DNA from 4 places in the Staphylococcus sp. Ze2 genome. Region 2 is predicted to be linked to each of the others. Evidence: predicted binding sites of a transcription regulator. Region 2 holds the regulator's gene; each other region holds the start of a gene.
What was found. The regulator Rex, encoded in region 2, represses fermentation and respiration genes when NADH is low (regulators of the CRP and FNR family bind a similar motif). The targets are predictions, from matches to a motif close to TTGTGAAATATTTCACAA.
Positions count from the first base shown of each region.

Region 1: a site for Rex is predicted at 1,532-1,549, ahead of ACM591_RS06610 (L-lactate dehydrogenase). Genes of this name have one in related genera too.
Region 3: a site for Rex is predicted at 1,874-1,891, ahead of ACM591_RS10235 (cytochrome ubiquinol oxidase subunit I). Genes of this name have one in related genera too.
Region 4: a site for Rex is predicted at 1,859-1,876, ahead of qoxA (cytochrome aa3 quinol oxidase subunit II). Genes of this name have one in related genera too.

Region 1 is NZ_CP183486.1:1,419,433-1,422,652, reverse strand. It holds gene ACM591_RS06615 (transcriptional regulator, SarA/Rot family) at 1-337, opposite strand, end outside; gene ACM591_RS06610 (L-lactate dehydrogenase) at 488-1,444, opposite strand; gene ACM591_RS06605 (alpha/beta fold hydrolase) at 1,663-2,487, opposite strand; gene ACM591_RS06600 (proline dehydrogenase family protein) at 2,754-3,220, shown strand, end outside.
Region 2 is NZ_CP183486.1:1,238,832-1,242,051, reverse strand. It holds gene ACM591_RS05565 (sulfurtransferase TusA family protein) at 1-89, opposite strand, end outside; gene ACM591_RS05560 (YeeE/YedE family protein) at 111-1,199, opposite strand; gene ACM591_RS05555 (redox-sensing transcriptional repressor Rex) at 1,416-2,057, opposite strand; gene ACM591_RS05550 (ABC-F family ATP-binding cassette domain-containing protein) at 2,209-3,220, shown strand, end outside.
Region 3 is NZ_CP183486.1:2,176,159-2,179,378, forward strand. It holds gene ACM591_RS10230 (cytochrome d ubiquinol oxidase subunit II) at 1-500, opposite strand, end outside; gene ACM591_RS10235 (cytochrome ubiquinol oxidase subunit I) at 497-1,852, opposite strand; gene ACM591_RS10240 (glutaredoxin family protein) at 2,051-2,281, shown strand; gene ptsP (phosphoenolpyruvate--protein phosphotransferase) at 2,480-3,220, opposite strand, start outside.
Region 4 is NZ_CP183486.1:2,201,145-2,204,364, reverse strand. It holds gene qoxB (cytochrome aa3 quinol oxidase subunit I) at 1-570, opposite strand, end outside; gene qoxA (cytochrome aa3 quinol oxidase subunit II) at 570-1,691, opposite strand; gene ACM591_RS10355 (immunoglobulin-like domain-containing protein) at 1,956-2,273, opposite strand; gene ACM591_RS10350 (globin domain-containing protein) at 2,515-3,220, shown strand, end outside.

The DNA of each region.
Region 1 (3,220 bases), 180 kb from region 2:
TAAAGAAGTTTAAAAGTCTTTCCCGTTGATCTTTTAAATCTTCATTGAAATGTATGATAACTGTACGTTCATCATTCTGCGGTCTTTCTTTAATGATCCAAGTTTTTTCAACTAAATCATTATACGTTCTTGTACGTTTATAAGACTTAATATGAACAAAATCATCCATTTCCTTTAAAGTCATTGAACCTTCTTTCCAAAGTGTAAGAAGAATCAATATTTCTTCTTTTGACATTTTATATTGCTTTTGTACTTTGGCAAAAATATCATCAATTTCTTTTAATACCGATTCCAATTGCAATACGCCATCAACTTTATCAGCAAATGTCTTCCCCATATAATAATCCCCCAATCATAGAATAAAGTTTAAACATGTAAAATTAATTCATAAAAATCACCATTCATTGTGATATAAATTCTTCACTGAATAAATATTAGAATTTTTAATAAAATTAATCTTATATACAGTTTAAATTCAAACTATGAATTATGCAATTAAATGAGATATTTTATTTTGCATTTCTTTCAAAATGTTGACAGAATTGTTGAATAATTTCTCTTCTTCCTCGCTTAAAGGTATTTCAAATACTTTCACTGCCCCTTGTCGATTAATTTTTGTAGGTACACCAACATAGACACCTTTTTGGTCATATTCTCCTTCTAAATAACTAGAAACTGTTAAGACGAGATTTTGATTGTTTAATATAGCTTTTGTAATATGAACCAATCCCATAGCGATACCGTAGTATGTCGCCCCTTTAGCTTGAATAATATCATACGCCGCATCACGCGTATTCACAAAAATTTCTTCAATTCTGTGTTGTCTTTCAGGATCATCTTTAAGTAATTGATATAATGGTTGACCAGCAATATTTGCTTGTGACCAAACTGCCAATTCTGAATCTCCGTGCTCGCCTATAATTTGTCCGTGAACACTTCTATCTGAAACGCCAAATTCTTCTGCTAATTCGTATTTAAATCTTGCAGTATCTAATATCGTTCCAGAACCAATGACTTTTTCTTTTGGTAAACCTGAAACTTCTCTTGTTACATAAGTCAAAACATCTACAGGATTTGTAGCTACAAGGAAAATACCATCAAATCCTGAATTCATAACTTCAGACACTATATTTTTAAATATTTTTGTGTTTTTTTCAATTAAATCTAATCTTGTTTCTCCTGGTTTTTGAGCAGCGCCAGCAGTAATTACAACTATGTCTGCGTTATCACAATCTTTATAGCTACCCGCTTTTATCTTTATAGGTGACCCACCATAAGGTGCAGCGTGGTTCAAATCCATCACGTCACCTTTAACTTTTTCTTCTGCTAAATCAATAATCACTAATTCATCCGCTACCCCTTGAGCAACTAATGCAAATGCATAACTAGAGCCTACAGCGCCATCTCCAATTAAAACTACTTTATTACTTTTAATATATTCCATAATAAGACTCTCCTTACGTATATGAACTTTTATGTGATTTATTTCACAAATTAAATATAACAGGGTCTATAAAAAATTGCAATGTTTTTGTGATTTATTTCACAAATTAAATATTTCTTTATATTTGAAGCTATAAATAAAAAAAGAAACCGTACACCTTAGTACGATTTCTTCTTAGCATATATATGCAGCAAACCTTTAATTAGACTTTTTGATTGTTATGAGACTTCATTTTCATCATGTACTATGAAACCATTATTACTTGAACTATTATTCAAGAAAGCTAAAATATATCTCATGACTTCATCTCTCTCAGGTTCATTATGTATTTCATGGTATAATCCATCCCAAGCCTTGAAATATAATTCTTCAGTAATGATTTTTTCTTTTATTAAATCCATCGCCGTGACATCGGCTACTTTATCTTCTGTGCCATACATTAAAAGTAATGGTAACGATTTTACATCTTTTAAGTGATTTACCGTTTCCTTCATTATCTCAATAATTTGTTTATACCAGTGGTATGTGACTTTTTGTAGCATAAGTTGATCATTATTTGTTTCATCGATTACTTCAGAATTTCTGGTTAAATCTTCAACCGTAATACCAACTTTAAATCTCGTATCTTTGGCAATTTTACCTATATTAGAAATAATCTTATCTTTTCTAGTTTTATTACTTTTTTTAAACTCAAGTAATGGTGAAAGTAACATCAACCCTTCTATAGGTACCTCCACTTTTTCAAGCATGTTTAAAACAATTAAACCACCCAATCCTACGCCCAAGACATAAGTTGGCAATTTATATTCGTTCGCGATTCGAATCCATTCAAGTATATGCTCATGATATACATCAAAATTATCAATTTGCCCTTTGTTTGAACGTGAGGTTTGCCCCTGTCCTGGCAAATCTCCCATAATCACATGATACCCATTACGGCGAAGCATTGTAATTACATATGCGTATCTACCTGTATGTTCAAGCATGTTGTGTGCAATCACCACAATACCTTTGGCTTCATTTTCGGTTTCCCATTTCCACATTTTCCATACTTCCCCTTCTACTTTAAATTCATTAACTGTATTGTATCAAAATATCATGTAGTTTTTCCATTTTAAACATAACAATACAACTCTAAAAATGAGTTTATTTCCTACAACTAAATTTATAACTCTCTTCAATATGGAACTCATGAGTGCATTTAATAATTTAAAGTGTAATATATTTTATTGTAAACGATTTCATTACTATTTGATTCATGCTACACTATTAATGAAACATAGCTATAAGCGGAATAGGAGGAATTAATATGCCAATTGTGAAGAATTTTTTTATCGGATTATCAAATAATCCGCTTTTGAATAAGACTGCCAAGGAGATCGGGCCAATGCTCGGGGCAAATAAAGTAGTTGCAGGTAATACTATTACTGCCTTGGTGGACACAATTGAACGTTTAAATAACAAGGGAATCACTGTTACAGTTGATTGTCTTGGTGAGTTTGTTCTAACTGAAGGTGAAGCAATCCAAGCAAAAGACCAAATCATAGAAGTGATGTATGCAATTTACAATCATAACTTAGATGGTCACATGTCTATTAAATTGAGCCAGCTAGGTTCAGAGTTTGATACAGATCTTGCTTATCGCAATTTACGTGAAATATTATTGAAAGCCAATGAATTTGATAATATGCATATTAATATAGATACTGAAAAGTATGATAGTCTATTCGATATCACCCAAGTTTTAGATCGCTTAAAAGGTGAATTTAAAAATGT
Region 2 (3,220 bases):
TCACCATTATCTAAAGTATTCATTTTCTTTTGTGCTTCTATTAAAGGGAATGGACAAACCATTCCAACTGTACCTAACTCGTGTACCATAATTTGTGCCTCCTATATTAATTATATTGTTTGCGTTTGTGACGTTACATTCTCATTAGAAGTTTGCTTCTGCGCTTTTTTCATAGGTCTTATAAATACAAAATAACTCATTGTCCAAGCCCCTAAGATCATTGAAGCGAGTGCAATCCAACCTTTCCATGACATCGTTGCTGTCTCTACTAGTCCATTACCTATTGAACAACCACCTGCCACTGAAGCGCCGAATCCCATAAATACGCCACCAATAACACTGTTTCGGATGGTTTTTTTATCTGGCAATCTCCATTTAAACTCTCTTGCACCTTTAGCCGCCAAATAAGAACCTAGGAATATCCCAAGTACTAAGAATACACCCCAATCTAGTAATTTCAAATCACCAGTAACGAAAAACTGTACTAGATTGGCAGATGGAGTAGTAATACCTAGCCCATACATTCTTCCTGTCGATTCACTTACAGGCCATGCAATTAACGCGATGAGTCCTACTGCTATTGCAGCCACAAAAGGATGGTATTTCTTTTCAAATAAATAATGACGTACACCTGTAAATTTCTGCTTTAATTTAGGAACAGCAAATTTAGGTTTTGGTTTGCGTAATGTTTTGACTACAAAAAACACTGTAATAACTGTAAGCAATGTTACCCAAATCCATGTCGGTATCCCTGTAGTTTGTGACATACTCGTATTAACATTTGTAGGTTTGTTTACACCATCCATTAATGGTAATAACAAACCATATTTCGTAGCTGCCGAAGTAAATGCATAGGCAATGAGTGCCATCCAACTACCAATTAAACCTTCTCCTGCTCTATACCAAGTACCAGTTGCACATCCACCAGCTAATATAATACCTAAACCAAATATAAACGAACCTATTACCGTCCCAATAACTGGATAAGTTGAATCAGGTATTTGTACTAAACCAGTTGAAGTTAAAATGAGCAATCCTATACTTTGAACTGTAATTGCTATAAGTAATGCATAAAACATTTTGTTACTCTTTTGAATATACATGTCTCTAAATCCACCAGCTAAACAAAACCGTGTTCTTTGCATAACAAAGCCTAAAAGACTTCCCACAATAATGCCGCTGATTATTAACCAAGTCATATTAATAACCTCTTTCCCGATAAAATCAATAAGATTAATAATATTAGAAATCGTATAAAATTTCAACCTTGCAACTCATAAATTTTTAACTTTCTGCTAAATTAATAGTAGTCGTATTTTTGAAATTCAAATTAAACATCCATAAAAAAATAGTTTTTTATAAACACAATACATGGAATGTATTACTGTATCTATAAAAAACTAACTAAACATTTCTTATTTATTACTATAATTTTTCATAAAGAATAATAAAGATTGTAATTCAATACCTAAATCAATATGATGAACTTGAACGTCTGATGGTGTTAGTACACGACTTGGTGTAAAGTTAAGTATTCCTTTAACACCTGACTCCACTAATACATCGGCTACGTTTTGAGCCGCTTCCTCAGGCGTAGTCAGTATCACTACATCTATATCTTCTTGCGATAATATTTCCTTTATTTTATCAAATGGACTAACTGTCACTTTACCTATTTGTGTCCCAATAATTTCTTCACGAATATCGAATGCTTCAGTTATAGTCATTTCATCATGTATTGAAAAGTTATATGTTAATAATGCTTTACCTAAATTCCCTACGCCTACAATTGCAATTTTAATCTCGTCGTTTTCGCTAATTTCATTTTTAAAAAAATGTAATAAGCTATCAATATTATAGCCATAGCCTTTCTTGCCTAACTCGCCAAAATAAGAAAAATCTCTTCGAATTGTTGCGGAATCAATATTTAATCCTTCGCTGATGGATTTAGAATTAACTCTATCAATGCCTTTAGATTTTAATGTATTGACGAATCTATAATATAACGGTAAACGTTTCAATGTGGCACGAGGAATCTTTTCGCTTTGATTAGCCAAGATCTTATCCCCCTATTTCATTATCTGTTATTCATTAATCTTATAATCACTACAACATTATACATGACTGAATAATAAAAATAAACAATGATAGTTTTAACAACACACTGAATACTGTAGAATGATATTGAATAGAGAGGTGCAAAATCAGATGATATTATTACAACTCAATGATTTAACAAAATCATTCGACGGAGAAGATATTTTTAATAATGTAGATTTTGAAGTAAAAACTGGTGAACGCATTGGTATTGTAGGTCGTAATGGCGCCGGAAAATCAACATTAATGAAAATCATTGCTGGTGTTGAAGATTATGATAGCGGTCATATTTCTAAAAGTAAAAATTTAAAACTTGGTTATTTAACACAGCAAATGACATTAAATACAGATCAGACTGTATTTGAAGAAATGTCTAAGCCGTTTGAGGCAATGAAAAAATTAGAACAAGAAATGAAATTGGAAACAGATTGGTTAGCACAACATGCTGATGAATACGATTCTGAAACTTATAAAACTCATATCGATCGCTATGAATCATTATCCAATCAATTTGAACAACAAGATGGCTATCAATATGAAAGTAAAATTAAAACAGTCTTACATGGACTGAATTTTAGTGAAGCGGATTTCGACAGGCCTATCAATGACTTTAGCGGTGGTCAAAAAACAAGATTATCTTTGGCACAAATGTTATTAAGCGAGCCTGATTTATTACTTTTGGATGAACCTACTAACCATTTAGACATGGAAACAACCCAATGGTTAGAAAGTTATTTAAATTACTTTAAAGGCGCCATCGTAATTATCAGTCATGATAGATACTTCTTAGATAAAATTGTCACTCAAATTTACGACGTTGCACTCGGTGATGTCCAACATTATGTAGGCAATTATGCCCAATTTATTGATCAAAGAGATAAATATTATGAAAAACGTATGCAAGAATATGAAAATCAACAAGCTCAAATTAAGAGATTAGAGACATTTGTCGATAAAAATATTGCCCGTGCTTCAACTACTGGTATGGCTAAGAGCCGTAGGAAAATGTTGGAAAAAATAGAACGCATTAATAAACCTATGATTGATGCTAAAAGTGCCAACATTCAATTTGAATTTGATCGTAATACTGGTAATGATGTCTTTCATATAAAAAATTTAGAAA
Region 3 (3,220 bases), 940 kb from region 2:
ACTACTGACCATGAATATGGACTAAGCAATAATTCTAACCAGTTTAAATCTAAATGATTTTCTGTGCCAGTGATATAACCACCTTCAGATATCGTTAACGTTGTAGCCAGTGCAGCTGGAATCAATAATCCAGCAATGCCGTACATTGCTAACCAAGGTAACTTTGTATCTGGACCATAGTTTTCAAAAGCGTAAAAGCCACCTCTAATTGATAGTAAAATCAACGCGATTGACGCTGGCAATAGTAACACTGTGCCAAAATACTTCGCTGCATCCGGGAAGAATCCAACCATTCCTACGAAGAAAAATACAAAGAACACATTTGTTACTTCCCATACTGGATTTAGATAACGTGCGATTAAATGATTAATTTTCTTATCCTGCTTCGTAATTTTTGCATGTAGTGTAAAAAAGCCTGCACCAAAATCAATTGAGGCGATAATGATGTAACAGAACAAGAAAATCCAAAGCACTGAAATACCAATATAAGCAAATATCATTCTGCTTCACCTCTTTCTGAAGCTAATGCTTCAACGTCTTTATAAGCTGGCTTATGTCTAAACATACGAATCAGTACATAAGCAGAAGTAACTATAAGCACGATATAAAGTAATCCAAATAATATCGTCACGAGTGTTAGGCCACCTGCTTGTGTTGCGGCATCAGCTACTTTTAGATAGCCCCGAACCATCCATGGTTGACGGCCTTGTTCTGTTAAGAACCAACCAAACTCAATTGCCAACATGGCTGCAGGTCCAGTCAATAATGCACCATATAACATTGGTTTAGAATGTGTAAATTTCCGTAACTTTTTAAATACAAGCGTCAACACGTATGCACCTGATACTACAAGGCAAAATACACCCATAGAAACCATTAAGTCAAAATAATAATGTACAATCATCGGCGGATGTAATTCCTCAGGGAAATCATTTAACCCTTTTACTTCCGTATTTGTATTATTATCTGCTAAGAAGCTTAAAATACCAGGGATTTTAACCGCACCTGAAACCTCTTGTGTTTTTTCATCTAAAGAACCAAATAGTACTAAATCTGCATTTGATTCTGTATCAAAATGCCACTCATATGCTGCTAGTTTTTCTGGTTGCTCTTGATGTAAGAATTTTGCTGACATATCCCCAGCTAACATTGAGCCCAAGGTGAATATCACACCTAGAATCATAGTTAATTTAAGTGCTTTTTTATGATACTCAGTATCTTTTTTAAATTTATTTCTTAATAATTTGAATGCTGCAATAGCTGCTAATACAAATGCCATCGTCATTAACGCAGTGGCTACAACGTGAAATGAACGTATTAAGAATGAATCATTAAACATTGCTACTAGTGGCTGTACGTTAACCATTTTACCGTTTTTCATTTCAAATCCAGCAGGTGTGTTCATGAATGAGTTAACTGCTGTGATAAAGAACGCGGAGAATGAGCCACCTAATATAACCGGAATACTTATTAGAAAATGTGTCCACTTCCCTTTAAAACGATCCCATGTATATAAGTAAATACTCAAGAAAATTGCTTCAAAGAAGAAAGCAAAAGTTTCCATAAACAATGGTAATGCTATAACGTGACCGCCCATTTGCATAAACGTTGGCCAAAGTAAAGACAATTGCAAACCAATAATAGTACCGGTTACAACACCAACCGCAACTGTGATGGTATAGCCTTTAGACCACCTTTTAGCCATAGCCGTATATGATGGATCATTTTTCTTAATCCCTAAAAACTCAGCAACAGCAAACATGACCGGTACACCTACTCCGATTGTTGCAAAAATTATATGAACTGCGAGTGTCATCGCAGTTAAAAAACGTGCTAATTCAACTGAATCCATAATATCACCTTTTTTATTTATTTGTGACAAAAATCACAACGTCTATTCATTATAAACTGCTTTACTTTTTTTTGAAATAAATTGCGCTCAAAATAAAGTGACAAATTAATGACCAATAACATGTAATTTTTAAACTTGAATAATTTATTAAAGTTTCTTATATTTAAGTAAATTACAATTATGAAAGGACAAAGTACCATGACTGAAATTATAATTTACACTCAAAATGATTGCCCCCCTTGTACGTTTATCAAAAATTACTTATCAGATAAAGCAATTGACTATACTGAAAAAAATATTAGCAATTCAAAATTCAGAAAGGAAATGATAGATTATGATGCATTTGCTACACCATTTATCTTAATAGACAACGAACCAATGTATCAAATTGATATGGATAAAATCAATCAAAGTCTAAACTTAAGTTAATTGGCTTTGTCCTCATTAACTCATATATCAAACCTAACTCAGAAAGTTTCTTTTTACAACAATTGTGTATTGAAAGACTTGAATAATAAAAAAACTGTTCACAAAGTTATTTAACTCTGTGAACAGTTTTTTGGTTAAAGCGATACACTAAAGCAATTCAAACTTATATGCATTCGCTTACAAAATTATTCAAAATTTTTATTTTGCGTATTGTTCAACCAATTCTTGCACTTCTTCTGAAGTCGCACAATTAATTGCTCTATCCGCTAGTTCTTCCATTTCATTTTGACTTAAACCTTTGATTTGTCGACGTGCTTTCAATATAGATGTCGCACTCATTGAAAACTCATCTAAACCTAGACCTAATAGCAATGGAATAGCAGTTTCATCTCCAGCCATTTCTCCGCACATACCAGTCCATTTTCCTTCATTATGTGAAGCTTTAATCACTTGTTTTACTAAACGTAAAATTGAAGGATTGTATGGTTGATACAAGTAAGAAACACGCTCAGACATACGATCAGCAGCCATTGTATATTGAATCAAATCATTTGTACCAATACTAAAGAAATCAACTTCTTTAGCAAATACATCTGCTAAAGCAGCAGTTGATGGTATCTCTACCATAATACCTAATTCAATATCGTCAGATACCTCAATGCCTTCGTTTGTTAAATTCTCTTTTTCTTCCAATAATAATGCTTTTGCATCTCGAAACTCTTTAATTGTGGCAACCATTGGGAACATGATATTTAATCTACCGTAAGTAGATGCACGTAATAATGCTCTTAATTGTGGTCTGAAAATATCAGGTTGATCTAAGCATAAACGAATTGCACGATATCCTAAGAATGGATTCATTTCTTCAGGTAAGTTTAAATATGGTAACTCTTTGTCGCCACCAATATCTAAAGTACGTACAACAACACGCTTATCTTC
Region 4 (3,220 bases), 960 kb from region 2:
TTGTATTGCTATTAAGTAATAGTTAACCCCAGGTCCTGGGCTGAATTCTCCTGCAAGTGGTGCATAGTTTGTCCAACCAGCTGCAGGTGAACCTCCGACTATAAATGAAAGATTGAATAAAATCATACCTGAGAAGAATAGCCAGAAACTTACGTTATTTAATACAGGGAATGCAACATCGCGTGCACCAATTTGTAATGGTATTACGACATTCCATAAACCAAAGATGAAAGGCATTGCCATAAAGATAATCATTATTACACCATGTGTACTAAAGACCTCATTGTAATGGTTTCCTTCTAAAAATGTGTTATCTGGAATTGCTAATTGTGTACGCATCATTAACGCATCGATACCGCCACGTACGAACATTAATACCGCACAGATTAAGTACATCGCACCAATTTTTTTATGGTCAATAGATGTGAACCATTCTCTGTATAGATATTTCCATAATTTAAAATAACTAATTACTGCGATCACAGCAATGACTGCAAATGGTGCACCAATTTGTGCCATCGTAATCATCCAGTTACCTTGAACGAGTAATTGATCCCATGGAAAATTCATTAATGTCCACCTCCATTTTCATGGTCTTTTTTCTCTATTTTAGATGCTTTTTCATCTTTAACACCTTCAGAGATTTTTTCCATTTCGTCCATATTATGTGATTCATTATCTTTGAATTCACTATCATATGGTTCATTATTGCCTAGAATCATGGCTTTCATTCCATGACGCTCATAGTTTGCATTTGTGATTTGTGGCTTACGTGCAGGTTTATCTGGTTTATCTAACACATCAGCTTTCATTTCGTCTTTAGTGTTAAAGTTTGGATCTTTCTGCACATAATTGTAACGATCGTAAGCATAGAAAATATACTCTGGATCAGCTGCAGGATCAACAAATGCTAAATGCGTACCACTGAAAGTTAAGTTTTTATTTTCAGTTGTTGGTAAAAGTTGCTTATCAAATGTATCTTGGTCCAATACTTTTTTGCTTTTCGCATCTTTTACCCAATCCTCAAATTTACTTTGGCTTACAGAGTTAACGTCAAATGTTTGACGTTCGAAGCCTTCACCATTGAAGTTTGAGTTACGTCCTCTGAACGTACCTTCTTCACTAGCTGTTAATGTCCAGTCCATTGTCATACCTGTCATCGCATATTTTTGGCCACCTAATTGTGGAATCCAGAAACTTGTCATCATATCCATTGATTGGAGTTTGAAGACAACAGGGCGATCTTTCGGAATAGTTAAATGATTAACTGTTTCGATTTTTTGTTCAGGATAACTAAAGAACCACTTATAACCAGCGCTTGTCGCATAAACAACAAGTGGATCGTCTTCTTTCTGTGGTTTTTCCTCATAATTGTAAAGCGAATTAACCGTTGGGATAGCTAAAGCAATTACAATAATTACAGGAATAATAAACCAAATTGTTTCCATTAAAGAATTGTGGTGCATCTTTCCTGATTCTTTTGTATTTCCTATTCTATATTTATATAGGAAAACTGTGAATAAAATAACAACAGCGGCAATAATAACAAGCATGAAGATGATTGAATACATAATCAAAAACTTCGTATCGCTTGCCATCGGCCCTTTTGGGTTTAAAACTTCTACGTTAGAACAACCACTAAGCAAAATTAGCGAGCCAAAGAGTAGAAGCAAAGACTTAAATTTTGACACTTTTTTGACCTCCTAATACTACAAATGTAGGGCTTACCATCAATTTTAAGATATTACGCAATATTTACAAGTGTTTGTGCGAAAAAAAATATTGTAAAATTAAAAGAAACCCAACAAACTCAACGTCTGGTGGGCTTTTAAAGATTTGTTAAAATTATGTGTACATTTTGTGAAAAGTGTCATATTTAAGACAATAAACCAAAATTACTCACAAAATAGTGATAAACATTATCATTTAGGGGTATATGTATTAAATTTGGAAAATCATTTTACTTCTATATAACGAATAGATTTATTAGTTGCGCCATCTGAATCTTCAACTTTATATTCAATCTTATATTTACCAGCTTTTTTGGTATTAATATTACCATCAACTGTGATTTTGTGTGTAAGATCTCCGTCTTCTTTATCATAAGCACGTACGCCATTTAATATATTGTAGTCGTCGCCTTTATCGATAATTGTATCATTAATTCCTTTAAGTTCTGGAATTGAATTGTCAGTAGCTTCTGCGCTTAAGTTAGGTGACACAAGCGTAGCAGATACACCTAATGCAGACAAAGATTGTATTAATTTATTCATTACGTAACCTCCGAACGCAAAACATTAATTTTATTAAATCTTACTATACTTTAATTTGCTACAATACACATCATACTATAGTCCTAATATATCTTATTTCTATAAATTTCATTGTAATTTCCGATTAAAATTATGTAAATTGAACTTTTTGTGAATTTTATCACATAAACCTTTTGCAATATTTAATTTTGTAATAAGATAAAAATGTAAAAAGGAGTAAATAAAATTAGGGGTTGATTAAATGTTGAATGAAAAAGAACGAGATATAATTAAAGAGACAGTTCCTGTATTACAACAAAAGGGAGAAGAAATCACTTCATACTTCTACAATAGAATGTTTACCAGACACCCTGAGTTGAAGAATATGTTCAACCAGACTAATCAGAAAAAAGGTTTACAGTCTACTGCATTAGCACAAAGTGTACTAGCTGCAGCGGTTAATATAGATGATTTGACGCGGATCATGCCAGTTGTTAAAGAAATAGCTTATAAACACTGTGCGCTACAAGTGCCAGAAGCTGGGTATGATATAGTAGGAGAAAATTTGTTAGCAGCTATTCAAAATGTATTACATCTTCCAGAAGATGATGTGATTATTGCTACGTGGGCGAAAGCATACGGTGAAATAGCTTCAGTATTTATTAATGTAGAGAAAGATATTTATAATGAAATGGCTTGGGAGGGCTTTAAACCATTTGAAATTATCAATATAAAATCAATCACTTCAGATATAATAATGTTTACTGTTAAGTCAGATAAATATGATCTAAGTAAATTTGAAGCTGGACAATATATTACAGTTGATGTAGAAAGTGATAAATTGGAATATCGTGCCAAACGACACTATTCAATTATTGAAGGTAGTGAACATACATTAACTTTTGCTGTGAAAAGAGATGTAACAGATTCACATGAGGGAGAAGTATCGACGATTTTACATGATGAGA